One region of the Rhizobium sp. BIGb0125 genome, then DNA from elsewhere that is predicted to be linked to it. Evidence: predicted binding sites of a transcription regulator. Region 1 holds the regulator's gene; each other region holds the start of a gene.

Region 1 (7,942 bases):
TCCACCGCTTCGCCTATCTCAAATATGCGCTGGCTGCGGTTCTGGTGTTCGTTGGTTCGAAAATCTTCGTGGCTGACATGCTGGGTCTGGCAAAAATCCCGCCTGCCGTCTCGCTTGGTGTGACCGTCGCAATTCTGGTGACCGGTGTTGTCGGTTCGCTGTTTGCCACACGCAAGCAAGCAAAGGCTGTCGAATATTGTCCCGCTTCACAACATCCCGAAACTCCACCATCCTCGGCGCAACGCCGAGGATGGGCACCACAAGATGGCCGGTAACATCAGGCCATGTCTGCGATTTCAGCACGATGATTCTCGGACGCGATCCGAGAATGAACAACAGCAGATGGTCGGGACGCACCCGACCATAAGATAGAATAACGGCTTAAAAAAACAGCAGCCTTATTCGGCTGCCAGCGTCGCCTCATCATCAGCCGCATCCGCATCACCGGGTGCGGTTTTTGCATCAAGGTCCGGAAATGCCACGATACGCTTGCCGGAGAAATCGGCATGCACCACGACCAGTTCCTTCTCCTCGAAATAACCGAGCAAACGGCGTGCACGGCGTGCAGAATGCGTGCCATAGGCGCGAGCAATACGGGCATCAGATGGGCAAGGCTCCTCGCCCAGCGCGGCTTTAACCAGCATCAGGAATACGCCCTGCAGATCGTCGGAGACGTTTTTCGACAGATCGAGTGCCGTTTGCCAGCTTTCACTTGCCGCCATTTCGGCATCAACGCCGGAACGGGTAATTGCCACCTGACGGCGGAATTCCGACAGCGCCATCGGCGTGCCGGGAATGCGGCGCATGCGGGCACGCACCAGAAAGTCCTGATAGAGCACCGCATCGGTGCGATAGGCCGACTGCGGATCATCCAGAATTTCGTAGAGAACGCCTGAAATCTTCTCTTCGCGCTCTTCCGGCGTCATGTCCGAGGCGCTGCTGCGCTGCGGCTGTTCGGAGGCTGGCGTGATCGCCGCCGGCGTCGAGCGCGACAGCTCTGCCAGAATGTCCGTTGTCGGGCGCGGTGCCGGTGGCGTGCGGCGCACAGGGGCGCGCGTAAATTCTTCCGGGTCTGGCGTGAAGATCAGGTCTTCCACGTCCTGCGGTGCATCGGGCAGCGGCATCAGCTTGGGCGATGACGACCGAGCCGAGGTTTCCACAGCACCAATGACGATAGGCAGTGGGCGGCGCGACAGAGCCGGGCCAAGCGCCACGAAATTACCACGCTGCAAATCGCGGAACATTTCCGCCTGACGGCGGTCCATGCCGAGCAGGTCGGCTGCGCGTGCCATGTCAATATCAAGGAAAGTACGGCCCATCAGGAAGTTGGAGGCTTCCGCCGCCACGTTCTTGGCGAGTTTTGCCAGACGCTGCGTGGCGATAACGCCGGCCAGACCACGTTTACGGCCGCGACACATCAGGTTGGTCATGGCGCCAAGCGAAGCCTTGCGGGCATCTTCGGTTACTTCACCAGCCACGGACGGCGCAAACATCTGCGCTTCGTCGACCACCACCAGCACCGGATACCAATATTCGCGGTCGGCATCGAACATGCCGTTGAGGAATGCAGCTGCGGCCCGCATTTGCTGTTCGACATCAAGACCTTCAAGCGTCAGGACGCAGGATACGCGGTGCTGGCGAATACGGTTGGCAATACCGGCCAACTCACCCTCTGTGCGCTCGCCATCCACAACGATATGGCCGAACTTATCAGCCAGCGTCACGAAGTCCCCTTCAGGGTCAATAATGACCTGCTGAACCCAGGGGGCGGATTGTTCCAGAAGCCTGCGCAGCAGATGCGACTTTCCGGAACCGGAATTGCCTTGCACCAGCAGACGCGTGGCGAGCAATTCCTCAATGTCGAGTTTGGCAGCCTGCCCACCCGATAGCGTTCCCATGTCGATGCCGACCTGCAATGCCCTAAAACCTTATACTGTCAAAAATAGATGTTGAATGCCGACTCCGAACGAGCAGCGAACCCTCCCCATAACAGAGATTTCAACGCAATGCTTCCTCGTGAAGGTAAAAATGCACAGGGAATATGCGCTGCCAACCCAATCTGGTGGAGAGAATCAAACGAACCGAATCATGGCACCTTACGATATCAGATCGATAATCATGCCGGTTGGTCGGCTAACGGGCGGTGTTGCGCGCCTCAGCTTTCTGACGGATCGTTTTGTGATGAATTGACGTGAAATCGTTTAAAAAACAGCGTGATAGGCAGCGATTACACGTCTTGGCTGTTTGAAAGAAAATTCACCGGCGCGGCGATTACGAAATATTAAAGCCTTGCGGAACACATATGGAACATATAGTGTATGTTCTGCATTTGTTTCGATTTTCATCAACGGTTGGGGTGCGACTTCATGCTCACACGCAAACAGCAGGAACTGCTTCTTTTCATTCACGAAAGAATGAAAGAATCCGGTGTTCCTCCCTCATTTGATGAGATGAAGGATGCGCTTGATCTCGCGTCCAAATCCGGCATTCACCGGTTGATCACAGCGCTTGAAGAACGTGGCTTCATTCGCCGCCTGCCAAACCGGGCGCGCGCACTGGAAGTCATCAAACTTCCTGAAGCCTATTCGCCAAGCCTCAAACCACAGCGTGGCTTCTCACCAAGTGTGATCGAAGGCAGCCTTGGCAAACCAAAACCGGTTGTCGCCCCTGCTCCGACCCCCGCGCCTGTCAGCGCCAATGATGGCGGCAGCTCGGTATCGGTGCCGATGATGGGACGGATCGCGGCCGGTGTGCCGATCTCCGCCATCCAGAACAACACACATGATGTGTCCGTGCCGGCTGACATGCTGGGTTCTGGTGAACATTACGCACTGGAAGTGCGCGGTGACTCGATGATCGATGCCGGCATCTTTGACGGCGACACGGTCATCATCCGCAACGCCAAGACCGCCAATCCCGGTGACATCATCGTGGCGCTGGTCGATGATGAAGAAGCGACCTTGAAGCGTTTTCGCCGCAAAGGTGCATCGATTGCGCTTGAAGCTGCAAACCCGGCCTATGAAACCCGTATCTTTGGACCTGACCGCGTCAAGATTCAGGGCAAGCTGGTCGGCCTGATCCGCAGATACCACTAAGCGGTCATCAGCAGACCCATATCACTGCCAGGTGACGCGCCAGCGCGTCATCGCTACTGTCGCCGGAAAACGCCCGACAAAACTTGCCTTCAACTCACTTTAGTCTAGTGACGGTCCAGCAGTTGCGAGACATGCGGCGGTACTGCTGTTTCAAATGTCCTGCTGCGCCAGTTGTAATAACGATGCATGGTCCATGGACGGTAGGAACCATACATGGCAGCTGTCATTCTCTCTATCGGCAAATGCCGGTTTGCGGCGGTTGTTGCCTCAGTTGAAAATGTGATCTCCAGCGATCCGGTGCGCCGCAATGTCTGGGCACTGAGCAAAAAGGCGCCGGAGCGGCAGGTTTCAAATGATGTGGGACGCGTGGTGATAACCACAGAACCGATGTCGCAGGCGAGACCAAGATATCTGTTATCCAGCACGGAAATCACCACCTGCCCCTTCGCTGATCTGGCGATGCACCAGCTGTCGCGGCGGCAGGTAAAGGCATCAGATGCGTTTGTAACGGCGGCAGACATCACCTGCCTTTCCGTCTGAATGGTGTGTTCGTCCAGCATCGGCCGTCTTGATCGTGGTGGCGCAGCATCAGCATTGCCAGTCGTTTTGTCATTGGTGTCGTCAGGCGGAGGTTCTGGGACCGGCAGTTCCGGCAGCATGTTTGGCCGAATATATTTGTCAGGTAAGAACAAAGCCCGCGCCCATTGGTCATAGATAAAGCCGAATGGGCGTTGGCTGGTGCTGGCAACCTGATCCTCGCCAACCAGTGCCATCAGTTTCCCGTCCTCAAAAACCACCAGATCGGCATTGTCCTGCTGCCGTGACAGCACAAACAGCACAAGGCCTGCCAACAGGAACACAGCACTTACCCAAGCCAGTCGGGTGCGAAACAGTGTCAGCGCCAATAGGCCAAGCGTTCCAGCGCCCAAAAACCATTGATGCTGTCGTCCGACCCCGGCATCGCCTCCCCATGAGGCCACATAGGTGGCAATATCAATTGTCATCGCCATGCCGTAACCCATGACGGTCAGAAACGGCCCGTCCAGCCCGAAGGGCATCAGCAACATGGCGATCAAGGCAAAGGGCATGACGATGAAAGACATAACCGGCATGGCGGCGAGGTTCGCCGCCAGTCCATAGGTGGTGACACGGTGGAAATGTTCCATCGAATAGATGGCCGTGGAGACCCCGCCAATCAGCGAGGTCACGACAATACCGGCGCAGAAGCTGCCAAAGATGGACAGGCCCTTCAGGGTAAGCGGCGTATGTGTCGTCCGGAATGTTGCGCTGTCTTGTGCGGCGCGCCGCCGTGTCCAGAAACCATACGCGGCGACCAGCGCAATGGTTGCCGCAAAGGACATCTGGAAACTTGGCCCCATGACCTCTGACGGCGAAACGCAGATAATAATGATGGCGGAAATGGCAACATTTCTGAGGCTGATCGAGGGACGGTCAAACAGCACGGCGATCAGCATGATCGACATCATCAGCCATGCCCGTCCGGCAGACACTGCAAACCCTGAAATCAGGTAATAGGCGAGCGTCATGATAAGGGCGGCAAAGGCAGCGATCTTCTTGACCGGCCGCCTCTCGGCAAAACCCGGAAAACAGCTGAGTGCCGTGCGCAAGCCAACGAAGAATATGCCCGATGCCAGCGCCATGTTGAGGCCCGAGATGGCAACGATATGGGCAAGGCCGGACACACGCAGTGCTTCCATGGTGGTTTCTGATATTGCACGCCGTTCATCGGTTATGATCGAGGCGGCAAAAGCGCCGGCGTCGCCGCCAATCGTGCTGCGGATGCGCTCGGCAATGGCGCTGCGCAATTGATAAAGCCCTGTATCAGTCACACTGAGCCAGTGTCCGCGTTCCGCAATGCGGCGTTTGATCGCCTCACTCACCGCAGGCTGTGGCGCTCCATAAAAGAAACCGGTTGCACCTATGCCATTAAAATAGCCGGAAAAGGCAAAGTCATTCAGACCAGGCAAGGCCGGTCCTGAGGGTGGAGACAGGCGTGCGCGGCCGGTAACGCCCTGCCCGATTTCTATCGGTTGATGGCGACTTCTTGATAGTGCCGTGATCTTCTGCGGCGGGCGCGACAGTACAGGGTTTTCAGTCCCGGTGACCGATATGATGTAGCGCCAGTACCCGCGGGCATCCACCTCGCGTCGCTCGACAACACCTGACACAACTGTGGTGACGGGCGTATCGATGGTGACAGTATCCTGCCGCCAGCTTTCCAATTGCGCCAGCAGCATGCCTGCCAGACACAGCGCAACAAGGTTAAGCAATCCTGCCAGTGGTGCCGCGCGGTACCGAAGCGTGAGCGCCAGTGTGCCGGCTAAACAAAAGCCGCCAGCAAGCAGGTAGGGTGACGGTGTCTGAAGGCTCGAAAACCAGATGACGGCACCGACTGCCAGAAAAACCGGAATGCAAAGAAAGCCGTGGCCATAGGCCTTTTCGATGTCCAACATGCGCGACAGCGACGATATCCGACCGGATAAATTCCCTGCCGTTGCAGACTGTTCATAAACCTCTGCTACCCCGCCCTGATATCGTTGCAGAGCAAAGGAATCACCCTCACCGGGGAGATCAAGTCTCAACGGTTCCTGCTGTCGCAATTCTTGCGATGGTCTTACAGTCAAACCCGCAGCTCCCCCGCCGGACAGGGGGTAATTTGCAACCGGCACAACAACAATGCAACCACTTATATTTTAAGGAAGCATTGACCTAATATGAAACAGTCAAACGCCAAAAGCCTAGTTTTTGGCACAAGTTGATACCGCAACGCACAATTTGCCTTTTGGATAGCTTGGCATATGGCGCAGGATCAGATAGCTATCCTGAACGCTTAACGCCTAGATGCCTCACGGCATCCAAAACGCATGTTCTCGGAGGATTATGATGACGGAAAAAAGCGCTTCTATTACGCTCGGCGACAAGACAGTAGAACTTCCCATTCGAGAGGGAGCGATAGGCCCAGACGTCATCGACATCGCTGCATTGTACAAGCACACCGGCAATTTCACCTATGATCCCGGCTTCACATCGACTGCATCTTGCGAATCCAAGATCACCTATATCGATGGTGACGAAGGCGTCCTTCTGCACCGCGGTTACCCGATCGAGCAGCTTGCCGAAAAGGGCGATTTCCTTGAAACTTGCTACCTGCTTCTGTACGGCGACCTGCCAACAGCAGAACAGAAAAAGGATTTCGACAACCGCGTAACGCGCCACACCATGGTGCATGAGCAGATGACGAAGTTCTTCAGCGGTTACCGCCGTGACGCACATCCGATGGCTGTGATGGTTGGCACCGTTGGCGCCCTGTCTGCCTTCTACCACGACTCGACCGACATTACCGATCCGCACCAGCGCATGGTCGCTAGCCTTCGCATGATCGCCAAGATGCCGACAATCGCGGCAATGGCTTACAAGTACCACGTCGGTCAGCCATTTGTTTACCCGAAGAACGACCTCGACTACGCGTCGAACTTCCTCAACATGTGCTTTGCCGTTCCATGCGAAGAGTACAAGGTGAACCCGGTTCTGGCCCGCGCCATGGACCGTATCTTCATCCTGCATGCTGACCATGAGCAGAACGCATCGACCTCGACTGTTCGCTTGGCAGGTTCTTCCGGTGCAAACCCGTTCGCCTGTATCGCAGCTGGCATTGCCTGCCTTTGGGGCCCTGCCCATGGCGGCGCCAACGAAGCAGCGCTCAACATGCTCAACGAAATCGGCTCTGTTGACCGTATTCCTGAGTATATTGCCCGCGCCAAGGACAAGAACGATCCGTTCCGCCTGATGGGCTTTGGTCACCGCGTGTACAAGAACTACGACCCGCGCGCCAAGATCATGCAGAAGACCATGTATGAAGTGCTCGAAGCAACGGGCAACGGCGACGACCCAATCATGCAGGTTGCTCTGGAACTGGAAAAGATCGCCCTGTCCGATCCGTACTTCGTCGAAAAGAAGCTGTACCCGAACGTCGACTTCTACTCCGGCATCACGCTGAAGGCTCTCGGCTTCCCCACAACCATGTTCACGGTTCTGTTTGCTCTGGCACGTACCGTCGGCTGGATTGCCCAGTGGAACGAAATGATCGAAGATCCGCAGCAGCGTATCGGCCGTCCGCGCCAGCTCTACACCGGCGCACCACAGCGCGATTACGTACCAGTCTCCAAGCGCTGATTGGTTAGTGAATGACACAAAACACCGGCGCTCTCGCCGGTGTTTTTTTATGCGCGGGATTCAGGCCTTGCTCGCTGGCAGGCAACACCTCTCGACCCTCATCAAGTCAGTCTTGATTGATTGTTTTCGTACTCTTTGAGCCTTGCATTTGCGATGACGATGATGTGGCGCATGAGGGCACCGAGCGCTGTGAGTTTGGATTTGCCTGCGGCCAGTAGACGTTTGTAGGTTTGCGCAAGATGGGTCCTGCTTATGCTGGCAGCCATTGCTGCGATGAACAGCAGTGGCCGTAACTGCCGGCGTCCACCTGTTGCAAAACGACGCCCGCGATAGGTGCCGCTATCTCTTGGATGGGGCGCACACCCGGCCAGGCTTGCAGCCTTCTTGCGGTCGATGTGACCCAGCTCCGGCATAAGAGCGAGCAACACCGGGGCAATCACCTTGCCGATACCAGGAACCCCAAGCAGGATCACCTGTCGCTCCTTCATGCGTTGATTATTCTGAACGATCGCCTCGATCTGTTTGTCGAGGGTGGCGATGCGCCGTTTGATCTCGGCAACATGGCTTGCAATCTCTTTGGCTATCGGTTTGTTGCGCGGGGCTTTGAGGCGGTTTTCCTCCTGAACCCGCATGTTAACAAGATCGTCGCGGCG
Region 2 (7,942 bases), 620 kb from region 1:
CAGTGCACGGAACAGGTCGGTGTCGTAGTTGTCGTGTTTGCCCTGCAGCAGCGCGGAAATACGCTCAAGACCCATGCCAGTATCGATAGATGGACGCGGCAGATTGATGCGCTCTTCCTTCGTCACCTGCTCATACTGCATGAAGACGAGGTTCCAGATTTCGATGAAACGGTCACCATCTTCATCGGCAGAGCCCGGAGGGCCACCCCAGATATGATCGCCATGGTCATAGAAAATTTCCGAACATGGACCGCAAGGACCGGTGTCACCCATGGCCCAGAAGTTGTCGCTGGTTGGGATACGGATAATGCGATCATCCGAGAAACCGGCAATCTTCTTCCACAGGTTAAAGGCTTCATCGTCAGTGTGGTAGACAGTTACCAGAAGACGGTTCTTGTCGATGCCGTATTCCTTGGTGATCAAGTTCCAAGCGTGCGTGATCGCCTCTTCCTTGAAGTAGTCACCGAAGGAGAAGTTACCCAGCATTTCAAAGAATGTGTGGTGACGGGCGGTGTAACCGACATTGTCCAGATCATTGTGCTTGCCGCCGGCGCGTACGCATTTCTGCGACGATGCCGCCGTGGAGTAAGGACGGCTTTCCAGACCGGTGAACACGTTCTTGAACTGAACCATGCCCGCATTGGTAAACATGAGGGTCGGGTCATTGCGCGGCACCAGAGGGCTGGAGGCTACGATTTCATGACCATTTTTCTTGAAGTAGTCGAGAAATGTCGACCGGATTTCATTTACGCCGCTCATGCCCACACACCGCTCATACTGAGTCCTTCATTGCCGTTTGCAATACGGCTAACCATCAAAACCACTGGCTTTTATCGTTCACGTCTGGCCCTGTCCAGCCATTCGGGCCGCAACCTTGGCACAAAAAAGGCCGCATGAACGGTGTCACGCGGCCTTTTGTTTCAATTCATACAGCGCCGTTTCAATTGAGAGACGGCGCCCCGTCCGATCAGGCGTCAGGACCGTCGCCGTCTTCAGAGCCTTCCGGACCGCCATTTTGCAGGAAGCGGTCTGCAATCAGACCGGCATTCTGGCGGAGTGACAGCTCAATTTCATTGGCAAGTGCCGGGTTTTCACGCAGGAAGGTTTTTGCGTTTTCACGCCCCTGCCCCAGTCGCTGGCTGTTATAGGAGAACCAGGCTCCCGACTTCTCAACGATGCCGGCCTTGACGCCCAGATCGACCAACTCACCGGTCTTGGAAACGCCTTCGCCATACATGATATCGAATTCTACCTGCTTGAACGGAGGTGCCATCTTGTTCTTGACGACCTTGACGCGTGTCTGGTTGCCAACAACTTCTTCACGTTCCTTGACGGCCCCGATACGGCGAATGTCGAGACGAACGGAGGCATAGAACTTCAGCGCGTTACCGCCGGTTGTCGTTTCCGGCGAACCGAACATCACACCGATCTTCATACGGATCTGGTTGATGAAGATAACCATGCAGTTAGAACGGGAGATCGATGCGGTCAGCTTGCGCAGCGCCTGGCTCATCAAACGAGCCTGAAGACCCGGCAGGCTGTCGCCCATTTCACCTTCAATTTCCGCACGCGGCGTCAGGGCCGCAACGGAGTCGATAACCAGAACATCCACCGCGCCGGAGCGAACCAGCGTATCGGTAATTTCAAGTGCCTGCTCACCAGTATCAGGCTGGGAGATCAGCAGGTTCTGCAGATCGACGCCAAGCTTGCGGGCATAGACCGGATCAAGCGCATGTTCCGCATCCACGAAGGCGCAAATGCCACCCTTTTTCTGGGCTTCTGCAATTGTCTGCAGCGCAAGCGTCGTCTTGCCCGAGCTTTCAGGACCGTAAATTTCAATGATACGACCTTTGGGAAGTCCACCAATCCCAAGGGCAATATCCAAACTAAGAGATCCCGTCGAAACCGTTTCAATTTCAACGACGTTTTCATTGGAGCCGAGCTTCATGATCGATCCCTTGCCGAACGAACGTTCGATCTGGGAGAGCGCTGCTTCCAGTGCCTTGCTTTTATCCACCGATTTATCCTCTACAAGACGCAAAGAATTTTGTGCCATCTGATCCACCTTTAGGTTATTGAAGCCCCACAGGCAATGAAGCGTTCCGTGAAGATTTTGTACCTTGTTTGTTCTCATTCGACAAGAGCAGATCATCATATTGAAAACAATAATGGATAAGTGGTTTGTTCTATTTTTGTTTTTCTTCGTGGAAGCCACGGCAAAAAAGATGAAAAACCACAGGTCAAACCGCAAAAGGGTCGAATCGCACCCCTGCATCAGACCGGTGGAATACGGGAACGGACGATGAAAAAAATACTCGTGCTCGGTGGTGCTCACATAGATCGCCGAGGTCTGATTACAGGTGAAACCTCACTGGCTGCCAGCAACCCCGGACGCTGGATGGAAGAGGCAGGCGGTGGTGGTTTTAATGCTGCCCGCAACCTCTCCCGCCTCGGTTATGACGTTCGCATCATCTCACCGCGCGGCGGCGATGCCACAGGCGAAGCAGTCGCGGCAGCGGCCATTGAAGCCGATGTCGAAGACACGCCTTTCGTGTTTCTGGATCGCAAAACACCCAGCTATACCGCAATCCTTGAGTGCGACGGCAATCTGATCATCGCGCTGGCCGACATGGACCTTTATGACCTGTTTTCGCCACGCCGCCTGCGCGTGCGGGCTGTCAGGGATGCCATTGAGGCAACCGACGCCATTCTGTGCGACGCCAATCTGCCGAAGGATACACTTGCGGCACTCGGCAAAGCGGCGAAGGAACAAGGCAAGCTTTTGGCTGCCATTGCTATTTCGCCAGCCAAGGTCGTCAAGTTGCAAGGCGCGCTTGAGAATATCGACATTCTCTTCATGAACGAGGCCGAAGCCCGCACCATTACCGGCCACAGCCCGGAAAAATCCGCCGACTGGCCAGCCCTGCTGCGTGCAGCCGGTGTGAGGGGTGGCGTGGTAACGCGCGGCTCCAATGAAGTGATTGCCTTTGTCGGCGAAAACACTGCATCGCTGCAGCCACCAGTCCTGAAAGAGGTGCGTGATGTCACAGGGGCTGGTGATGCCCTTGCATCCGGTTTTCTGGCAGGCCATCTTCAGGGCCAGAACATAGGCGAAAGCCTGCGTTGGGGCACGGCAGCGGCAGCCATTACCGTCCTTTCACCCTTCGCCACATCGCATGAAATGTCACAAGACAACATTGACCTGATGTTACGTCTTGTGCCCGAAGCACAAACCCTGTCATGAGACACTGATAACAGAAATTGGAAATACCCGATGACAAAGCCAATCTCCCCTCTCCTTCCGATCGTCTATTCCGAAGAAGTTGCTGCTGCCAAACAGCGCGGCGCACCAATCGTTGCCCTGGAATCGACCATCATCACCCATGGCATGCCTTACCCTGGCAACATCGAAATGGCGCAGGGCGTTGAAGAGCTGATCCGCCAGGAAGGTGCCGTACCGGCCACCATCGCTGTCATCGATGGCGTTTTGCATATCGGCCTTGAAAAGCACCAGCTGGAAACCTTGGCCCAGACCACAGGTGCCATGAAAGTCTCGCGCGCCGATATCGCCTTTGCGATTGCCGAGCGTCGCACCGGTGCAACCACCGTTGCCGCCACCATGATTGCCGCTGCACGCGCCGGCATCAAGGTCTTCGCAACCGGTGGCATTGGTGGCGTACACCGCGGCGCCGAAGAGAGCTTCGACATCTCTGCTGACCTGACTGAACTTGCCAAGACCGGCGTGATCGTCATTTGCGCTGGCGCCAAGGCCATTCTCGACATTCCAAAGACGTTGGAAGTTCTGGAAACCGGCGGCGTTCCTGTCGTGACCTATGAAGCCACTGAGTTCCCGGCCTTCTGGTCGCGTTCGTCTGGCCTGCAAAGCCCGCTGACACTGAACAGCCCGGCTGCCATTGCCAACTTCCAGACGACCCGCGAACAGCTTGGCATCGAAGGCGGCATGCTGATTGCCAACCCAGTTCCGGAAGAAGATGAAATTCCGCGCGAAGAGATGGAAATCTACATCAGCCGCGCCATTGCCAATGCAGAGCGTGAGGAAGTCACCGGCAAGGCCGTAACACCGTACCTGCTGGACAACATCTTCCGTCTGACCAGCGGCCGCAGCCTCAAGACCAACATTGCCCTGGTGCGCAACAATGCACGCCTGGCCGCTGAAATCGCGGTTGCCCTCAACGGCTGATTTGTTCGATATTTCAGGCATGAAAAAGCCCGGTTCCTTTCGGAGCCGGGCTTTTTATTGTCTTCAGAACAACATCAGTTCTGTGCGACCGGACGAACCAGCGGCGTGACACGGCGGATGGTAACACGGCGGTTCTGCTGTTCTGCAGAAAGGGTGCGTACCTTCAGGTAACGTTCGCCATAGCCCTGCGTTGCCAGGTTTTCCGGCGGAATGCCGTAAACGTCGGTCAGGATATTGGCGACCGATTCAGCGCGACGGTCCGACAGGATCAGGTTGCTTTCGTCGGAACCGACGGCATCCGTATGACCTTCAATGAGGAAGGTTTCGGCCGGGTTCTGGTCCAGCGTCTTGTTGATCGCGTCAGCCACCTTGCGAAGTGTGCGTGCCTGGTTCATCGGAATATCGGCACTGCCCGTCGCAAAGGTCACCGTATCGAGGTCGATACGACGCACTTTGTCACGAATACGCGCAGAGTACTTCACCTCGTCCAGCGAGTAGACACGTTCGACAGGTTCGACTGGCGGCTGCTCCAGGAACGCGTAATAGTCACGGTCCGGATCGCTGGTCGTGTCGATGATGTAGTCCTGAACCGGAATGCGCAGGCGCATCGGTGGCAGGTCGAGGCCCGGATCGCGATAAGCGTATTCGCGGTCAGGACGGTCCATCAGTTCCGGTGCGTAGAACAGCACATATTCACGGCCACGATTGTCGATTCGCGAACGCTGAATGATGTCGCCATAACGATTACGGATCGTCACAACCTGCGTACCGTCATTACGCTCCACAGTTTCGCGGATACGGCCACCTGGCAGACGCTCGTAATACGGCTCTTCACCTTCACGCACGAAGCGGCTGGTATCGTCGCCACGCACGATGATGCGGTCACCTAACTGCAGGATGATACGGGCGCCATCATCATTGTTGTTACGACGGCCACCATCGCGTGGCTGCCACTCACGCACGCCTTCCGGACGTTCAAAACGTGGTGGACGGGCAATGCGCTCACCCTGCTGGGCGGTTGCGGCTTCCATCTTGACCGGTGGCGGTGGTGCCTTGCCATCTGGCCGCATGGCCTGTGCTTCGGCGTCTGAGGTCGGAACCTTCACTTCACCGGCCTGCTCACGTTCCTTGCGACGTTCGTCACGAGACTTTCTGTCGCCAGAACGTTCCGCTTCCTTGTCGCTGTCCAGAACGGCAGCACCCTTGTCGACCGGCAGAATAACCGTTTCGTCGGTCTTGGACGGGTCCGCAGCAATGGCCTTGGCCTGGTCCAGCTGCTCTTTGGTCATGGAAGGAGCTTCTTCCTGCGGAGCGGCAACCTGATCTGGCACGGCTTCACCGGCTGGGGCCTGGCCACTTGCAGCACCGTCCTGTGGTGGTGGCGGTGCGTCAGGGGCTGGCGGCGCATCTGGTGCTGGTGCCGGGGTGGGTGCAGGTGCAGCAGCGTCTGGTGCAGGTGCCGCAGCATCTGGCGCAGGTGCCGGTGTTGGCACAGGTGCTGGCTCTTCAGCGGCGGGACGTGGAGCAGGTTTTTCACGGTTCGGGCGTGGGCGCTGCTTGGACTGGTCATCACCCGGCTGGCGGCCGGGCTGCGGGTCTGCCTGCTGTTCAGGCACTGGAGCCTTTTCAGGCGCTGGCGATTGCTGCGGTACTGGAGCTTCCTTCGGCTCAGGTGCCGGTGCTTCAGCGGCTGGCTCGCGTTTTGGTCGGCGCTTCGGCTCAGGTGCCTGCTCGGCGGCAGGAGGAGCAGCCTCAGGTGCGGGTGCTGGCTCAGCCGCAGGCGGCGCAGGTTCTGGTGCCGGTGGCGGAGGTGGTGCCTCAGCGGCGGGTGGTGGTGGCGGTGCTGGCTCCGGCGCAGGCTCGGCCGCAGGTGGTGCGGGTTCCGGTGCTGGGGGTGGCGCTGCGTTCTGCGCGGCAAGCGCTGCATCAAGCTCAGCCTGCGCGGCCCCTACGGCCGCCTGTGCGGCAGAAGTGTCACCGCCGCTAGCCTGGGCATCAGCCAGTGCCTGCTGCGCTGCCTGCAATTGCTGGCGCGCACCTTCAACGCTGACCTGTACGCGAATAACATCCCTGCTCTCAGCTTGGAAAGAAACGGTGGGCCTCAAGGTCATGGCTCCGGCTGGTTGAGCCGTCATGACAATGGACATAAGGGGAAGAACAACCCCGGCCCTCAACATGGTTTTATTCAACATCGTGTTTCCTCATGTGCCTGAATGCTTCGTTGTCATCTGCGTCATTCAGGGCTTTTTTGTGCCCGGTCAGCGCAACGCGCCAACCATGACATTGTTCCAATCATGGACGGAGAAGCCTGTACGCAGAATGAACGGACAACAACCATGCCGAAGCTGTTTGACAGATCGTGGAATTGAGGTTGCATTTTATTTGCAACGGTATGAGTATCCGGCCAGCGAGGTGCAATGACCCCACGCAACAGACATTGGCACGGATAAAAACAACAGCCTGCCAGTGAAAACCAAAAGAGAGGATCGCAATGCGTATTTCTACACGTCTTCTTGCCGCCGCTTCCATCGCGGCAGTATCTTTGTTTTCCGGCGCAGCCCTTGCGCAAGACAAGCTCGTTATCGGCACGGAAGGCGCTTACCCTCCCTTCAACAACCTTGAAGCGGACGGCACACTGACCGGTTTCGATATCGATATCGCCAAGGCGCTCTGCGAAGAGATGAAAACCGAATGCACCTTCGTAACCAACGACTGGGATGGCATTATTCCGGCTCTCCAGGCCAAGAAGTTCGATGCAATCGTCGCGTCCATGTCGATTACACCTGAGCGTCTGGAAAAGGTCGACTTCTCCAAGAAGTACTACAACACACCTCCGGCCATTGCCGTTCCGAAGGATTCGCCAATCAAGACGCTTGAAGACCTCAAGGGCAAGAGCCTCGGCGCGCAGGGTTCCACAACCCACGCCAACTACGCCGAAAAGCATCTGGCTGATTCTGACCTCAAGCTTTACCCAACCGCTGACGAATATAAGCTTGACATCACCAACGGCCGTATTGATGGCGTTATCGACGACATCGTCGTTCTGTCGGAATGGGTCAAGTCTGACGCTGGCGCTTGCTGCAAGATCCTGACACCACTGAAGGTCGATCCTGAAATCAATGGTAATGGTGCCGGTATTGCTGTGCGCAAGGGCGACGCTGCACTTGCTGACAAGCTGTCTGGCGCTATCGCCGCCATCCGTGCGAACGGCAAATACAAGGAAATCAACGACAAGTACTTCGATTTCGACGTTTACGGCGAATAATCAGTGCTGATCTGTTGAAAGTTGATGGCGGATGGATTGCCCTTCCGCCATTTTTGTTTGAAAAACATGGATAGATTCAAAAAAAAGCGGCAAAGACCGCAGGGGAAGTTGGCATGAGCGGATTGTTTTCCGCGGTAGGCTCTTTCTGGGCCTACATTACGCATCTATTTGATCCATTCTGCGGCCCTGTTGGTGTCTTCTCGTTTCTGGATCAGTCCAGCATCATTTCCTGTGGCCCGACAGGCTGGGGTGACGAAGTTGCCTTTGGCGTCAAGGTCACCATCACACTGGCACTGGCAACTTTGCCGGTCGGTTTGATCATCGGCTTCATGATCGCACTTGCAGCCCAGTCCAGCGAAAAGTCGCTGCGCATCGCTGCCGGTATCTACACCACGATCTTCCGCGGCCTGCCTGAGCTTTTGACGCTGTTCATCGTTTATTACGGCATACAGATGCTGCTGCAATCGGTGGCCGGT
Region 3 (7,942 bases), on a different contig from region 1:
CAAAGTGGAGCGCATGACAGCGACGGAGGCGGGAACGCCGGACGTGGAAAACCTTTACGCCCGCATTGGCACCGATGGCCCGCACCTGATGTTTGCGGGTCATACCGACGTTGTGCCGGTTGGCGATGAAGCTGCATGGAGCCATCCGCCTTTTTCCGCCGAAATTGCCGGTGGTGAAATGTATGGACGCGGTGCAGTGGACATGAAGGGCGGGATTGCCTGCTTTGCGGCGGCGATTGCCCGTTATATCGAAAAGAACGGCGCTCCGAAGGGTTCCGTCTCTTTCCTGATCACCGGTGACGAGGAAGGTCCGTCCATCAACGGCACCTCCAAACTTCTGGAATGGGCGGCGGCCAAGGGTGAAACCTGGGATGCCTGCCTGGTGGGTGAACCAACCAATCCTGACAGGCTCGGCGACATGATCAAGATCGGTCGTCGCGGATCGCTGTCCGGCCGTGTCACCGTACATGGTGTTCAGGGTCACGCTGCCTACCCGCATCTGGCCGACAATCCGCTTCGCGGTCTTTTGCAGTTGACGCATGCCCTGATGGACCCACCATTCGACCACGGCACGGAAAATTTCCAGGCGTCCAATCTGGAAGTCACCACAATCGACACCGGCAACCCGGCGACCAACGTCATTCCGGCCAAGGCGACCGCGTCGTTCAACATTCGTTTCAACGATACCTGGACCGCCGACAGCGTGAAGGCTGAAATCGTACGTCGTCTGGATGCCGCAGCGGCCAATGGCGCGCTGCGCCCGGACAGAACGCCCGCCAAATACGATATCGTTTGGGCTGACCGTCCAAGCCACGTCTTCCTAACCCGTAACAACGCACTGATATCGTCGCTTTCCGGTGCAGTTGCCGGAGTGACTGGCAACGAGCCAAAACTTTCCACGACCGGTGGCACGTCGGATGCCCGTTTCATCAAGGATTATTGCCCTGTGGTGGAATTCGGTCTGGTCGGTCAGACCATGCATATGGTCGACGAGCGGGTGGCTGTTGCCGATCTGGAAACGCTGACCCATATCTACGAAACCTTTATCGAACGCTGGTTTGCCAATGCCGCCGATTAGCGAAGTGCGCTCTTACATGCATGGCCTCTGGCTGATGTTCTGTGGCGACCCGAAAGGTCAGAGTTATCTCGACCTTACGGATCGCGGCATGATGCGTTCGTTCTTTTCGGCGATCTGGAGCCTGCCCGCACTTTTGCTGTCCTGGTTCTGGTGGCAGCGGGCCTTCAAGGTCGAGCAGGTTCTGGAGAGCATGTCCGGCCCTTCCTATTACCTCAGACTGGCACTGGTTGAAGCTATCTGCTGGGTGGTGCCACTGGTTTTGATAGGCGGCTTGATGTTGATGTCCGATGTGCGCGGCAAGTTTCCCGCCGTGGTCACCGTCGTCAACTGGCTGAACCTGCCCTTTGCCTATGCTTCTGCCGCACTGGTGCTGATTGCCGTGGCTGTGCCGGGCATGCAGGGCTTTGTAGCGCTGTTGTGGTTTGCGCTGCTGTTGACGCTCGTCTGGACGTTTTCGCGCATCCTTAGCCTCATCCTCGGTAGACAGCCGCTATTGGTCTCGACAGCTGTCATGACCCTGCTTATTCCCGGCATGTTGCTATCGGAAGTGCTGCAGCGCTTTCTGGGTGTCTACCCCGGATAACCGTGTCGCGCGATGCGCCACAAGGCGGGTTACGAGAGATCGTCGCCGTCACTGGTTATTTCCGCACGCTCTTTTCGCGGTAAAATAACATCAGGATAATCCACCTGCATGAAATACAGCCCTTCGGGCGGCGCCACGGGCCCACAGGCTTTTCTGTCGCGCGCCTCAAGGGCTGCGCGTACATCCTGCGGGGTCATGGTGCCTTCACCTGCCAGCTTCAAGGTCCCGGCGAAAGACCGTATCTGGTTGTGCAGAAAGCTCTGCGCCGAGGCGCGAATTTCGATGATGTTACCGTTCCGCGTCACATCCAGCCGGTCAAGTGTGCGCACCGGGCTGTTGGCCTGACAGTGTGCAGACCGGAATGTCGTAAAGTCATGTCGACCGACCAGTGTCTGGGCCGCCGCATGCATGGCGTCATGGTCGAGATCCTTCGACACCCACCAGGCCCGTTTATGCTCCAGCGCAAGCCGCGATTTGCGCGATATGATGCGGTATAGATAATGCCGACGAACCGCCGAAAAACGCGCGTCAAAATCTTCGGTTACCGACATGACATCCAATATGGCGACCATGTCGCCAGCCATAGCAATATGGGCGTTTAAGGCATTTCTGAGCTTATAGGGCTCCCACTCCCGCGACAGATCCGCATGAATGACCTGTCCCATGGCATGGACGCCAGAATCGGTACGGCCAGAGCCACGGATCGACACGGTTTCGCCCGTTAAAGACGAAATAGCGTCTTCAATGGCAGACTGAACGGAACGGTCATTTTGCTGCCTTTGCCAACCGACAAAGGCGGTGCCGTCATATTCAACGGTCATACGGTAACGTGGCATCAGATCAGCCTCGTGCCTTCAGGCAACGCCGTTCCGCGCAGGAAATCGGCTGCGGCAAGCGGTTTGCCTCCGGCCTTCTGCAGACGCTGAAGACGGATTGCCCCCTCTGCACAGGCAACCAGCAACTGATTGTCCAGTACCGTGCCGGCAATGCCATTGCCGTTTTCAAGTGTTGTTTCCAGAACCTTTACGCGTTCCAGCTTGCCGGAAATTTCGGTTTCAAACCAGGCACCGGGAAAGGGCGCCAAGCCGCGGATGTGGTTATGCACATCACGGGCCGGCCGTGCAAAATCGATACGCGCCTCAGCCTTGTCGATCTTGGATGCGTAGAGAACGCCATCCTGTGCCTGCTCTTGCAGCGGCAAGTCGTCGGCTTCCAGCTTGTTCATAGCCTGCGCCATCGCGCGTGCACCGGCAAACATCAACGCGTCATGCAGCTGTCCGGCCGTCATGTTTTCGCCGATCGGCACCTTGACGGTCAAGGCAACAGGGCCGGTATCCAGCCCCTTGTCCATTTTCATGACCATCATACCTGTTTCCTTGTCACCAGCCATGATGGCACGCTGAATAGGTGCAGCGCCACGCCAGCGCGGAAGAAGTGAGGCATGGCCATTGTAGCAGCCAAGCCGGGTTCCGGTCAGAATGGCTTCCGGCAACAACAGTCCATAGGCAACCACCACAGCAACATCCGCATCGAACGAGCGGAATTGTTGCCGGTCTTCCTCGGCCTTAAAATTGACGGGAGTGAACACCGGAATGCCGAGCAATTCAGCGGCCTGATGCACAGGGGATTTTTGAAGGTCCAGACCACGCCGCCCACCGGGACGCGGTGGCTGGCTGTAAACGGCCACCACCTGATGGCCAGCCTCCACGAGAGCCCGCAAGGTTGCCACCGAAAATTCCGGTGTTCCCATAAAGATGATGCGAAGAGACACGGACGCCTCCCTGAGTTTTGCGGCCCGGAGAAAACCTTGCCGGTTTAATGACCGGCACAGGCAGGATCAGGCTTTCGCCTTGGCGATCTTGGTGAATTTCTTGATGACCATATCGCGCTTCAGGCGCGAAATGTGGTCGATGAACAGCACGCCGTTCAAATGGTCGATTTCATGCTGCAGGCAGGTTGCGAGCAGACCATCGGCTTCAAGGGTCTGCTGCTTACCAGTGCGGTCGACGTAATTGACCGTCAATCCGGCAGGGCGCTCCACTTCCGCATAATAATCGGGAATGGAGAGGCAGCCTTCTTCATAGGTCGACAATTCATCCGTGGTTTTGACGATTTCCGGATTGATGAAAACAATCGGCGCTTTTTCTTCATCCTCACGGGACACGTCGATCACCAGCATACGGCGAGCGACGCCGATCTGGATGGCAGCAAGGCCAATACCGGGCGCATCATACATGGTTTCCAGCATGTCATCGGCAAGCTGGATGATTTGTGAATCAACCTGTTCGACTGGTGTTGAAACCTGTCTCAGCAAGGGATCTGGAAGAATGATAAGTGGTTTGATGGTCATGGCTTCCCATAACCCATCTGATTGCCAGAGGAAATGAAAAAACACATCATCGTCTCACCACGATAAATCATGCCCTAAGCAGTCAGCCGATAAGCTCAGCCCGCCCGGCGCGCGGTTTCCCAACCCGCATTGGACTGGCGATGTGTGTCTCTCGTTTTGAACTTGTTGAGTGCACCGACAAGCTGCTCGACCTGGTGACGGAGCGTGACGGTTTCGGCCGAGGTCTGCTCAACCATCGCAGCATTTTGCTGGGTGATGGTGTCCATGGCGCCGATGGCGGAGTTCACTTCGCGTAAGCCACCTGACTGATCTTCCGCAGCCGTTGCAATTTGGGATACGATGCGATCAATGTCGCCAATCCTGTCGGTGATCATGCGCAGGGCATCACCGGCATTGTTGACCAGGCCGACGCCGGACTGCACCTGACTGGTGCTCTGGGAGATCAGGGCTTTGATTTCTCTCGCGGCGTTGGCACAGCGTTGCGCCAGTTCACGCACCTCCTGCGCCACCACAGCAAATCCGCGCCCCGCCTCACCGGCCCGAGCGGCTTCAACCCCGGCATTCAGCGCAAGCAGGTTCGTCTGGAATGCAATCTCGTCGATCACACCGATGATTTTAGAAATTTCGCTGGAGGAATGGGCGATATCTCCCATCGCCTTGACAGCGCTGGTGACCACCTCGCCAGAGGTTTGTGCATCACTCAGAGCTGCGCCGACGGCTGAGGCAGCCTTCTGCGCACCATTTGCCGTGACTGCCACGCTTTGGGTCAGTTCGTGCAGTGCAGCGGTGCTTTCTTCCAGGCCCGCCGCCTGTTGCTCTGTGCGCTGCGAAAGATTTTCCGTCGCATTGGCAATACTGGTGGCGACATTCAGAATTTCTTCTGCCGTGTGGCGCACCGCCGCGATGGTGTCATTCAGGGTTTCAACCGAGACATTATAGTCATTGCCGATCTTTTCGAAATTATCAGGCAATTTTTCTGTCAGACGCGTCTCCAGATCGCCCTTGGAAAGAGCAGACAGAAGATTGGTGAGTGACGCAAGCGCCTGTTGCTGTTCGCGCAGATTGCGCTGGCGCTCTTCTTCGAGTTGCTTGCGCTGTGCGTCAAGAATCTCGAGGTAGATGGAAATGGAATAGTCCATATCCAGCACCGAAGCCTTGACGATTGCCGAAACGTCTTCCGCCAGTCCCTTGGACTTGCGTTTGCCAAATCGGGATGGCCAACGCTCTCTGACAACCGCATGGATCAATTGTTCCATCAGCAGGGCGTAACCACCCATGTACCAGCGGGGTTCAAGACCGATACGGGCATGCGCCTGGCCAACCGCCTGCACACCTTCAACGTATTTTTCATCATAGGCTGCGGCACCAACAACACCCCAATGCTCGACCTGACGTTTTTTCGCACCCTGAATGTGATTTTCGTTGCGGAAAAATGCCGCCGTCTCGGGCGTCGATCGCACCTTGGTGTAGAACGTATCCAGCGCAGATCCGACATTAGCCGCAATCACCGGCTCAAGATCCTTCAGCCTCTTGCGCGCCTCAATGTCCAGACCAATAAAATCGAGCCGCTTGGCGAGCACCTGTTTGCTGTCGTTGTTTGTCATGCACGGTCCCCTTAACCCCGATGAGGCCACGATCCCGGCTAAACCCGTCCGGAAACATGGTTAATCGTTGGTTACACCAACATTCCTTTCGGATTTGCTAAATTTAGAACTCTTTTATATCAGACATAAAGCAGACAGTAGCGCGTGTTCTTGTTTTGATCTTCCGAATCAAACTGAATCCGGGTAGGTTCGGCCATGAGCATCGATTTTCCCGCACTCGGCATTACGATCCTGACCATTGGCGGCATGCAGGTTTCGGCAGGCGCAATCATCATTTGTTTGCTGCTGCTTTCCATTGCGCTGCCGCTGTTCGTATCAATGCGGTTTTCAAGGCGCAGCGACGATGCCCGCGGCGAAGTGAGTACGCTGTTGCGCACGCAGGCGGAGTTGCATGGGCGTATCTCGGCACTGACGGAAACACTTTCCAACAAGCAGTCTGAAATGAGCCAACACCTTAATCAGCGGCTCGACGGCATGTCGCAACGACTTGGTGCCACGCTGACCGAACAGACAAAATCGACACACGACAATCTCAGCAAGCTTCAAGAACGGCTTGCAGTGATCGATGCCGCGCAAAGCAATATCCAGACCCTGGCGCGCGACGTTGTTGGCCTCCAAGCCATTCTGTCCAACAAACAGACGCGTGGCGCTTTTGGACAGGCGCGCATGGAAACGATCATTGCCGACGCCATGCCTTCCAATGCCTATGCGTTGCAGCCGACACTGTCGAATGGTTCTCGCCCCGACTGTACGGTGCGAATGCCGAACAATGCACCACCGCTGGTCATCGATGCCAAGTTTCCGCTGGAAGCCTGGAATTCCATGCGCGAGGAAACTTCGCCTGAAGTGCGCAAGCTTGCGGCCCAGCAATTCCGGCGTGACATGGAAGTGCATATCCGCGATATCGCGGAAAAATACCTGCTGGCAGGTGAAACACAGGATACGGCGTTTCTGTTCGTGCCATCGGAATCGATTTTTGCCGATATTCACCAGCATTTCGAAGCCATTGTGCAAAAAGCACACCGCATGCGGGTTGTTATCGTTTCACCATCGCTGCTGATGCTGTCGGTACAGGTTATCCAGTCCGTGCTGAAAGACCAGCGCATGCGCGAGCAGGCACATCTCATTCAAGGCGAGGTCGCGCTTTTGATGGATGATCTGAACCGGCTGGACGATCGTACCCGCAAACTGCAAGGGCATTTTCTGGCTGCACAGAAGGATGTGGACCTGATCATGACCTCCGCGGACAAGCTGACGAAGCGCGGCAACAAGATCGAGGCTCTGGATTTTGGCGGCGATATACCGGAGCAGCCTCAAGCGCCTTCTCCACAATCATTGGAGAGCCGAATAGGCAGCCTCAAGTTCCGGGTGGTTGACGACGAGTGACCCTGTCGGGCAAAGTCGGCGCCATTGAACATCAATTGGACATATCATGATTACTGTATTCGGCTCCATCAACATGGACCTCGTTGCCACTGCACGACGCCTGCCCAAACCGGGTGAAACCGTAACCGGGCAAACCTTTGCAACGGCAGCAGGCGGCAAGGGTGCCAATCAGGCGCTGGCAGCCAGACGGGCCGGAGCAAATGTCCGCATGGCCGGCGCTGCAGGCGATGACACCTTTGCAGGCTCTGCACTGGAACTTCTCAATGAAGCCGGTGTTGACCTTACCACCGTCAAGACATCGCCGGGCGCGACCGGCACAGCTGTCATTCTGGTCGGCGAAGGCGGAGAGAACATGATTGCCGTCATTCCTGCGGCAAACGGTACGATCACGCCTGACGATGCGAGCAACGCGCTCGACGGCATGACGTCCGGCGATATCCTGATGCTGCAATTTGAAATTCCCGTCGAAGCCATTGAAGCTGCCTTGGCTGGCGCCAAACAGAAGGGCGTCACCAGCATCATCAATACGGCACCATTGACGCAGGACGCTGCTCGCATTTCTGCATTGGCCGACATCATCATCGCCAATGAAACCGAATTTGAACTGCTGATTGGCAAGCAGGGCATTTCCGGCGAAGAGCGCCAACAGGCCATGCAGGATATGCATGCTCGTACCGGCCAAACCATCATCATAACGCTGGGTGCTGACGGCGTTATCGCCATGCGGGATGGCCAGCTGCACAAGGCTGCCGGTCTTAAGATCGAGCCGATTGATACGGTGGGGGCCGGCGATACATTCTGCGGTTATCTGGCAGCCAGCCTCGACAAAGGTCTGGATTTTGCGACGGCGCTGAAGCGTGCAGCCGCAGCCGGATCGCTGGCTTGCACCAAACATGGAGCCCAGCCGTCTATCCCTCTGGCCAGCGAGGTCGATCAGCAGG
Region 4 (7,942 bases), on a different contig from region 1:
CGTAAAAAAATACGTGTCGTATAAATTTGTCTATTTTTCAACCTAAGGTGATTAGGCGAAGATGCCTTTCCATAGATTCAAGATACAAATTCTTATTTTAAATGATCTATATCAGCAACTTATCGTCATCTTCGCGCGAAATCAGTTCAAAACAGTGTCAAAAATATCAAATTTACACATCATACAAGCTATCAATATGTGGCGCGAGGTTTGCGTGTATTTCGCGTTTTGTGAGATTGGTTATTGTATCCTGGATAAAATTTTCGGACACTTGACATACAAGTGAATGTTGGCAAAGGTTGTTCAACACGGTTCCTAACGGAGAGGACATTCTTTGGGGCTTGAGCGCCAGACACACGGTCGGAAAAAAGGTGGGACACTTGCTTTCCATTTAAGCGGTGAACTGCGTCAGCAAATCCGTGATGGTATGTTTCGCGCCGGGGACAAGTTGCCGAGTGAAACCCAACTGACGGAGGCCCATGGGGTTAGTCGCACAGTCGTGCGAGAAGCGATCGCCTCTCTTCGTGCCGACGGCCTTGTTGAGGCCAGGCAGGGGGCAGGGGTGTTTATCCTGACATCCAGCCCGATTGATCCGACAACGCCACGCCTTCAGGACATGGACCACAACCGGATTTCCTCTGTACTGGAGATGCTTGAAATCCGTGTTGCGGTTGAATCCGAAGCGGCTGCCCTTGCTGCCTTGAGACGTTCGCCGCAACAGGAAGAACATATTATCGAATGTCATCACGCCCACATGAGGCAGATACAGGCCGGTCTACCAACCGCTGAGGCGGAATATGCGCTGCATCTAGCTGTGGCAAAGGCTGCCAATTCTCCCAAATTTGTGGCCTTCATGACATTGATCGGCGAAGCCTTGGTGCCGAGAATCATCCTGAACAAAAGAAGCGAAGCCGGCGAAACTGAATATCTAGCGCAATTGCACGAGGAACATGGCCGGATTGTCGATGCCATTTCGGCGGGCGATGAACATGCAGCGCGTGAAGCAATGCGTGCGCACCTGAATGGAAGTCAGGCCCGTTACCGTTTGTTACAACGACAAAACAGCGACATCACGACCAAGTCGGGATAAACGTCTGCCGTGTGTACGTGGCATTTGGAGGTAGTTACAGCGGCACAGGCCGACCGAAGTTGTCACCGCGAATTGTACCTCGCGCCCGGTATTCTGGTGGAACTTAAGTTTTGATACTTCTTAGAGTAGAGTTCCCTTATCGTGAGCTATCGTGATTCCATCTCCGGGTGCGATGGCATTTTCAGTAGGCCTGCGTCCCGGGCCGAGTTTACAGGACCGCATATGAAACGCAGTTTGCTGACGATTTTTGTTGCCCTCTTTCCCTTGACCGCCAGCGCCAACTGTATGCCTCCTTGGCAGACGCTGTTTGCCTGTAACATCAAAGGTTCAGAGGCCAGGGCAGAGTTTTGCGAAATTGCAGATCAGGAAAGCCACAAGAGCCTCAAAAGCCACTACTACACCTATGTTGTGGGAACGAAGCCGGCAGAGCTTTATTTTGAAGCTGACGGTTATTATTTCTCCACCAAAGATACGATCGCTGGTCATCCTAGCGACCTGACCATGGGGGTCGGTCTCGCCAACAAGAACTACGTCTACTCGTTTTTTGTCACTGAAGATAAGGACGATGACGGACCTGTCCGTGATGCCGAAATCCGCGTTTACAAGTCGATAGACGCTTTCAGCAACGATACAAAAAACAATGAACAGCTGCGGCTGCAGTGCGATCCCGCTTCGGTCATTGCGAACAAGGACAACATTCGTCCCTAATCGATGTTTTATGCTTTGATGTAACCCGGATGACCACCCGGTAGTCAGGGCGATCTGTCGTTCGAACTCCTCACCCTGCGGAATGTAAATTACGCGGTTTTACTGGCCGGATTTTATCATCTCGCGAACCTTCAGCGCCTTTTCAAAATGATTGAGCCTATGGGTCTTGATCCACCACTCGGCGGCTTCCATCAGTAGGTCGGGGTCATCGTTTTGGTTGGCAAAAAAGGCATAGAAAGAAATGCCGACGGCATCGCCTTTCTTTGCGATCTTGTCGTCACAAATGGCAATGGCTTTTGTTCTGAAACTTGCGCGCATTGGTATGCCTGAATACTTGAGAGATTTTTATTGTCGACGTATCAGATCGCCAGATCCAGTTGATGTTCGTGGGCCGCAGATGTTTCTCCGAGATTGGAGATTGTGACACCAAGTAATCTTACGGGTTTGCGAAATGGAAATGCGCTGGCCAGCAATTGAGCTGCGTTTTCGACCAGTTCGGCTTCACCACCGAAAAAATGCGAAACTGTCCGGCTGCGTGTGATCTGCTGAAAATCAGAATATTTGACCTTAACCGTCACCGTTTTTCCGGAATATCCGTTTGCCTCGCAATGACGCCAGATTTTCGCGACAAGCGGCACCAGTTCGGACTTTGCCAGATCAAGCTCTACGATATCTTCAATGAATGTATCTTCGGCGCCGACCGATTTCCGTTCACGATCCGGCTGTACCTGACGGTTATCGATACCGCGCGAAATGCCATAGAAATACGGGCCTGACTTACCGAAATGCTGGGCCAGAAACTCCAGCGATTTCGCTTTGAGATCGGCCCCCGTTTCAATGCCAAGCCGGTGCATCTTTTCTGCGGTTGCAGGGCCGACGCCGTGAAACTTCTTGACGGCCAATCCCTCGACAAAAGCCGCACCGTTTTTCGGCGTAATGACTGCTTGTCCGTTCGGTTTGTTGAGATCAGAGGCCATCTTGGCGAGAAACTTGTTGTAGGAAATGCCGGCAGAGGCGTTAAGCCCGGTCACTGCCTTGATTTTTCCTCTGATTTCCAAAGCAATCTCAGTCGCAACCGGCATATCTCTCAGGTTTTCCGTCACGTCGAGATAGGCTTCATCCAGCGACAAAGGCTCGATGAGCGGTGTATATTCGGCAAAAATCTCGCGAATTTGCCGGGACACCGCGCGGTAAGTCTCAAACCGCGGTTTCACAAATATCAGTTGCGGGCATTTGCGCGCTGCGGTGACTGAAGGCATGGCCGAGCGAACGCCAAATTCTCTTGCCTCGTAACTTGCCGCAGCCACCACCCCACGTGCTGCGGCTCCACCAACGGCAACGGGTTTGCCCCTTAGCTCGGGATTGTCGCGCTGTTCCACCGAGGCATAGAACGCATCCATGTCCACGTGAATGATCTTGCGGATCGGACGGGGGCTCTCGTCAGGCATGGCTGGTCACCGTCACTTCCACATGGAGCGCATCCGCGCACCGACATCCATGCGTATCTGGGTGGCACTGCGCTCGCTGGCGTTAGGGCTTATCTTCGGCCAGCTTGTTGACTCGAAGAATTGCAGCAATGTCGCGGGAATGAAGCGGGTGCGCGAGGCGTAGACGTGACGGTCGCCTTGCGTGTTTTGTCCATGGGTAAAAAAGCGTTGCGGGGTAATGAGCGAAAGGCTGTCACGCGCCCGGGTCATTCCAACGTAGAGCAAACGTCGCTCTTCTTCGATCTCGGCCGTCGTACCAACCCCAAGGTCAGAAGGAATGCAGCCATCAACCACATTGAGCATAAAAACAGAGCGCCATTCCTGACCCTTGGAAGAATGGATGGTCGACAGGATCAGGTAATCCTCATCAAGCAACGGAACCCCAGCCTGATCACTGGTCGCGTCAGGCGGGTCAAGGGTCAGCTCGGTCAGAAATCTTTCCCGGTTGGCATAACCTGCTGCGATCTGCTCAAGCTGGATGAGATCGGCCTTGCGCGTGTCAGCATCCTCGTGAATGCGATCAAGATAGGGCTCATACCACAGGCGAGCCAGGCCAATCTCGGCAGGCCAGCTCGCCTCCATCTTCCTCAGGCCTACTATGAGAGTGATAAACTTTGCCCAGTCTTCACCACTCTTGGGTGGAGGCGGAATCTCCGCGAGCGAGATCAGCGGCTCCGGTTCTGCCGTTATCGTGTCGAGGATTTTACCTGCCGTTTGTGGGCCAATACCCGGTAACATCTGAAGCAGTCTGAAACCGGCCACGCGGTCACGCGGGTTCTGGGCAAACCGCAGTACGGCCAGCAGGTCCTTGACATGAGCACTGTCGAGAAACTTCAGCCCGCCGAATTTTACGAAAGGAATATTGCGCCTGGTCAGCTCTACTTCCAAAGCACCACTGTGGTTGGATGAACGGAAGAGCACCGCCTGCTGTTTGAGGGACATACCAATCTCGCGATTGGCCAGTACCTGTTCGACAATATAGGCGGCCTGATCGGTCTCGTCCTTTACGGTGACCAGCATTGGCCGCTGTTCGGACACACGGTCGGTCCACAGGTTCTTGGTAAAGCGCTCGCGGGCAAGATCAATCACACCATTGGCGGCGGCGAGGATCGGCTGCGTCGAGCGGTAATTCCTGTCGAGAGTAATCACGTCAGCTGGCTGCGGCGAAAATTCCCTCGGAAAATCGAGAATGTTGCGAATGGTAGCGGCGCGAAAGGAATAGATCGACTGTGCGTCATCGCCAACCACCGTCAGGCCCTGACCATTTGGCTTGAGCGATCTGAGAATGGATGCCTGCAGACGGTTGGTGTCCTGATATTCATCAACGAGAATATGGTCGAAACGATCGCCGATATCTGCCGCAAGTTCCGGATCTGACACCATTTGAGCCCAGTAGAGAAGCAGGTCGTCGTAGTCGAGAACATTCTGCGCCTGTTTGGCCTCGACATAGGCGCCGAACAATTCCTTCAGTTCATTTTCCCATTCCGTGACCCACGGCCATGAGGTTTTCAGCGCTTCGGCAATCGAACATTCCGAATTCACCACGCGGGAATAGATGGCAAGGCATGTTCCCTTGGTCGGAAACCGGTCCCGGGTTTTGGAAAAACCGAGATCATGCCGGACGATATTCATAAGATCGGCGCTATCTTCGCGATCATGAATGGTGAAATCGACGTTCAGTCCGATCTGTTCGGCATAGATCCGCAAAAGCCGTGCGCCGATGCCGTGGAATGTACCCGCCCACGCAAGTGCATCGGTCATGACGGCGGAATTTTCGCCCAGAACCTGCCGACAAATGCGCTGGACGCGCCGGGTCATTTCTGAAGCTGCCCGTCTGGAGAACGTCATCAGCAAAATTCGGCGGGGATCTGCGCCATTGACGATGAGATGTGTGACGCGATGCGCAAGCGTATTGGTCTTGCCAGAACCAGCACCGGCAATAATCAGCAGTGGTCCGCCGACCTGCCCATCCACTGCGCCGACGCCATGCACGACAGCACTTCGTTGCTGGTCATTGAGTTTTTCCAGATAGGTCGCCGTCATTTGTTGCCTGTAAATGCTCTCATTTCGCGCTGCTACATAGTCCGTCACGCCATTGCTGTGATGGCGTTCAGGCCCGGACGATTCCGAACGCCCGTAAATGTTGGCGTCTGCATAACACAAAAGGAACAAAAAAGGAACATGCTGGCGTACAATGCCGGTGGATGTATTCTGCACCGCGCGAGCCGCGTAGCAGTTGCGCGCAGTGCTTTGATATGGCGGGCGGCGGTTAAACAGCCCGCAGTTTTATTCAGGTTGCATTGGTGATTTTGATGATTGTCGAGTTTCCACCACCGCGTTCTTCGGTCACTGCAAAAACGGAACCGTCAGGTGCAACTTTCACATCACGTATACGTGCTTCGAGATCGAGCCGTCCTTCATGTGATACACGATCACCATCCATATGGACCGCGACGATGCCCTGGCTGACAAGTCCACCAATCAGAAACGCGCCTTTCCATTCCGGGATCAGGTCATGATCATAATAGGCCATGCCGGAGGGCGCGATAACGGGGTCCCAGTAATAGACCGGCTGCTCGGTACCTTGCTGCGAGGTAATACCATCTCCCACTGCGCGACCGCTGTATTCAATGCCGTAGGTTACCTCTGGCCAACCGTAATTTTTCCCGGCTTCCGGTCGATTGAGCTCATCGCCGCCCTTAGGACCGTGTTCGACCAGCCACAGACGTCCCTGTCCATCGAGGGCTGCTGCCTGAACATTGCGGTGTCCCAAGCTCCAAATCTCATCGAGCGCACCATCCGTGGCGATGAATGGATTGCCTTCAATTGCCTTGCCTGATGTGTCGATGCGGAAAACCTTACCAAAACCGCTTGCCAGGTCCTGCGCACCAGTGCGCACTTCCGCGTCTGAACGCTCTCCGACCGTCACATACAACTCACCCTGCGGTCCAAATACCAGGCGTGAACCGAAATGCTTGTCACCGTCGTAACTCGGTGTCTGCTGGAATATGGTCGTTACACCTTCGAGTTTTGCACCACCGTCGAAATCGACCAATTTTGCTGCGGCCACGGAAGTGCCGTTGCCATCTTGGCGGGGTTCTGAAAACGAGAAATAAATCATGCCGGATGTCTCAAAGTCCGGTGCGAGGGCAACATCCAGCAGGCCGCCCTGACCAGCAGAGGCTACTTCCGGAACGCCTTCAATAGGCTCGCTGACGGCACTGCCATCTTGCGAAACAATGTGCATGGCACCTTCCTTTGCGGTGACCAGCATGCGGCCGTCCGGCAGGAACTCCATTGCCCACAGGTGTGGCAAGTCCTTGGCAATCACCTTCATTTCGACACGTGGCTGGTTTTCAGGCAACGGTGCCCGCGTCTGGTTTTCAAACGCCGGCGCCTGCTGCGGCGCATTTGCTTTTCCTGTTTCTGCGGTGTTGCTGTCTTGGGCCGAAACGGGAACCGCAATGAGGCTGCATGCAAGCATCGTGGTGGCGAGAATGTAGTTTTTACTGAACATCGACAGTTGGCTCCCTTGAGTGCTGGCGGGGCAGATTGATGCCACGCTTCGTTTCAGGAACACATGCGGGCTAAATTTGTTGCAACACACCAGTTCAACAAAAATTTATCGCCGCGAGAGGTGACTGCCAGGCATTTCACGTAGGGCGTTAACGGCCCCTGACAGATCCCCACAGAAACCCCGCCGCTGCCGCCATTGATACCCACAATAAGGGTTGAGCGCGCACCTTCTCCTCAATCGTTTCCACCTGGTCGCGAACTTCCGCTTTCGCCAATCTGGCAGATGATGTGCCGACAGAACGAATGGCGTCGGAAAGTTTTGTAATCTCGCTGCTGAGATCTCGCAGTTCCTGACGTGTGGCGTCGTCGTCACGGGCGGCGGTTCCGGATGTTATGAGGGCAGCGCTGTTTTCAAGCTGCTCTGCGGCGTCAACATCGGTCCGTCCCGAAGGCACGGAGGTTTGCGTTATCGACAAAGGATCAGATGCGGGAAACGTATCTTCAATCGCGTTCTGCAGGTCGTCATTTGCGCTCTTGTCTTTGACGGCAGCCTGCTCCTTGCGGAGCGACTGAACGGCAGGCGATACTGGATTTTTCATGATTTTTCTCCTGAGCTAGTTCTTTTAAATCATCAAGAGGGCTCAGATGTTCCGTGCGAGCCAATAAATTTGGTTGGTAAGCAAGACGGCAAGTCGGGTTGCTGAACAGATTACCTGCGTATAAGCTTTCCGTAGTCGTTTGCAGGGTGTTCGAAGGCGCAGACGATGAGGGGTGCCAACTCTTGCCTCAAGACGGAAGCGAACGTCATGGTGTCAGCCAATCAGGATTCCATTCGGAACAAACTACTATCCATTCTTCCGCCCGACGATTTTTCGTTGATTGCAAAGCACCTGGAATATGTCGACTTGCCTCGTGGCACAGTTCTCGCCCGGGTGGGTGAACCGATCGACCATGTATACTTTCTGGCGTCGGGCATAGGCTCGCTCGTGACTACGACGCCTGATGGAAACAGTGCAGAGGCAGGAATTTTCGGCTTTGAAGGTTATGTGCCAACAACTGCCATTGCCGAAGTGGAAACCAGTTCGCACGATGTAACGATGCAGCTTTCCGGCGATGCATATCGCGTTGACTACAAAAACTT

The links. Region 1 encodes LexA, which represses DNA repair genes until DNA is damaged. Its sites were predicted from a motif close to TGTTCNNNNTGTGTTCNG; they were not measured.
Region 2: the regulator LexA is predicted to act here: its motif matches at 2,183-2,200, upstream of recA (recombinase RecA).
Region 3: the regulator LexA is predicted to act here: its motif matches at 5,761-5,778, upstream of M2418_RS16635 (DNA recombination protein RmuC).
Region 4: the regulator LexA is predicted to act here: its motif matches at 5,450-5,467, upstream of M2418_RS18990 (ATP-dependent helicase).

The regions. Positions count from the first base shown of each region.
Region 1 is NZ_JANUDV010000003.1:660,558-668,499, forward strand. Features, by position in the region: gene M2418_RS11550 (TerC family protein) at 1-275, shown strand, start outside; gene M2418_RS11555 (ATP-binding protein) at 399-1,916, opposite strand; gene lexA (transcriptional repressor LexA) at 2,367-3,095, shown strand; gene M2418_RS11565 (ComEC/Rec2 family competence protein) at 3,200-5,698, opposite strand; gene gltA (citrate synthase) at 6,000-7,289, shown strand; gene M2418_RS11575 (transposase) at 7,391-7,942, opposite strand, start outside.
Region 2 is NZ_JANUDV010000003.1:43,226-51,167, reverse strand. Features, by position in the region: gene alaS (alanine--tRNA ligase) at 1-759, opposite strand, end outside; gene recA (recombinase RecA) at 968-2,056, opposite strand; gene M2418_RS08390 (carbohydrate kinase family protein) at 2,303-3,244, shown strand; gene M2418_RS08385 (pseudouridine-5'-phosphate glycosidase) at 3,275-4,201, shown strand; gene M2418_RS08380 (OmpA family protein) at 4,276-6,393, opposite strand; gene M2418_RS08375 (ABC transporter substrate-binding protein) at 6,693-7,466, shown strand; gene M2418_RS08370 (ABC transporter permease) at 7,580-7,942, shown strand, end outside.
Region 3 is NZ_JANUDV010000005.1:470,498-478,439, forward strand. Features, by position in the region: gene dapE (succinyl-diaminopimelate desuccinylase) at 1-1,078, shown strand, start outside; gene M2418_RS16610 (hypothetical protein) at 1,065-1,661, shown strand; gene truA (tRNA pseudouridine(38-40) synthase TruA) at 1,691-2,497, opposite strand; gene fmt (methionyl-tRNA formyltransferase) at 2,497-3,432, opposite strand; gene def (peptide deformylase) at 3,499-4,011, opposite strand; gene M2418_RS16630 (globin-coupled sensor protein) at 4,107-5,615, opposite strand; gene M2418_RS16635 (DNA recombination protein RmuC) at 5,811-7,001, shown strand; gene M2418_RS16640 (ribokinase) at 7,048-7,942, shown strand, end outside.
Region 4 is NZ_JANUDV010000006.1:412,093-420,034, reverse strand. Features, by position in the region: gene M2418_RS19010 (FadR/GntR family transcriptional regulator) at 335-1,090, shown strand; gene M2418_RS19005 (hypothetical protein) at 1,313-1,798, shown strand; gene M2418_RS19000 (DUF6500 family protein) at 1,898-2,116, opposite strand; gene dinB (DNA polymerase IV) at 2,158-3,246, opposite strand; gene M2418_RS18990 (ATP-dependent helicase) at 3,259-5,328, opposite strand; gene M2418_RS18985 (PQQ-dependent sugar dehydrogenase) at 5,576-6,802, opposite strand; gene M2418_RS18980 (hypothetical protein) at 6,951-7,400, opposite strand; gene M2418_RS18975 (Crp/Fnr family transcriptional regulator) at 7,608-7,942, shown strand, end outside.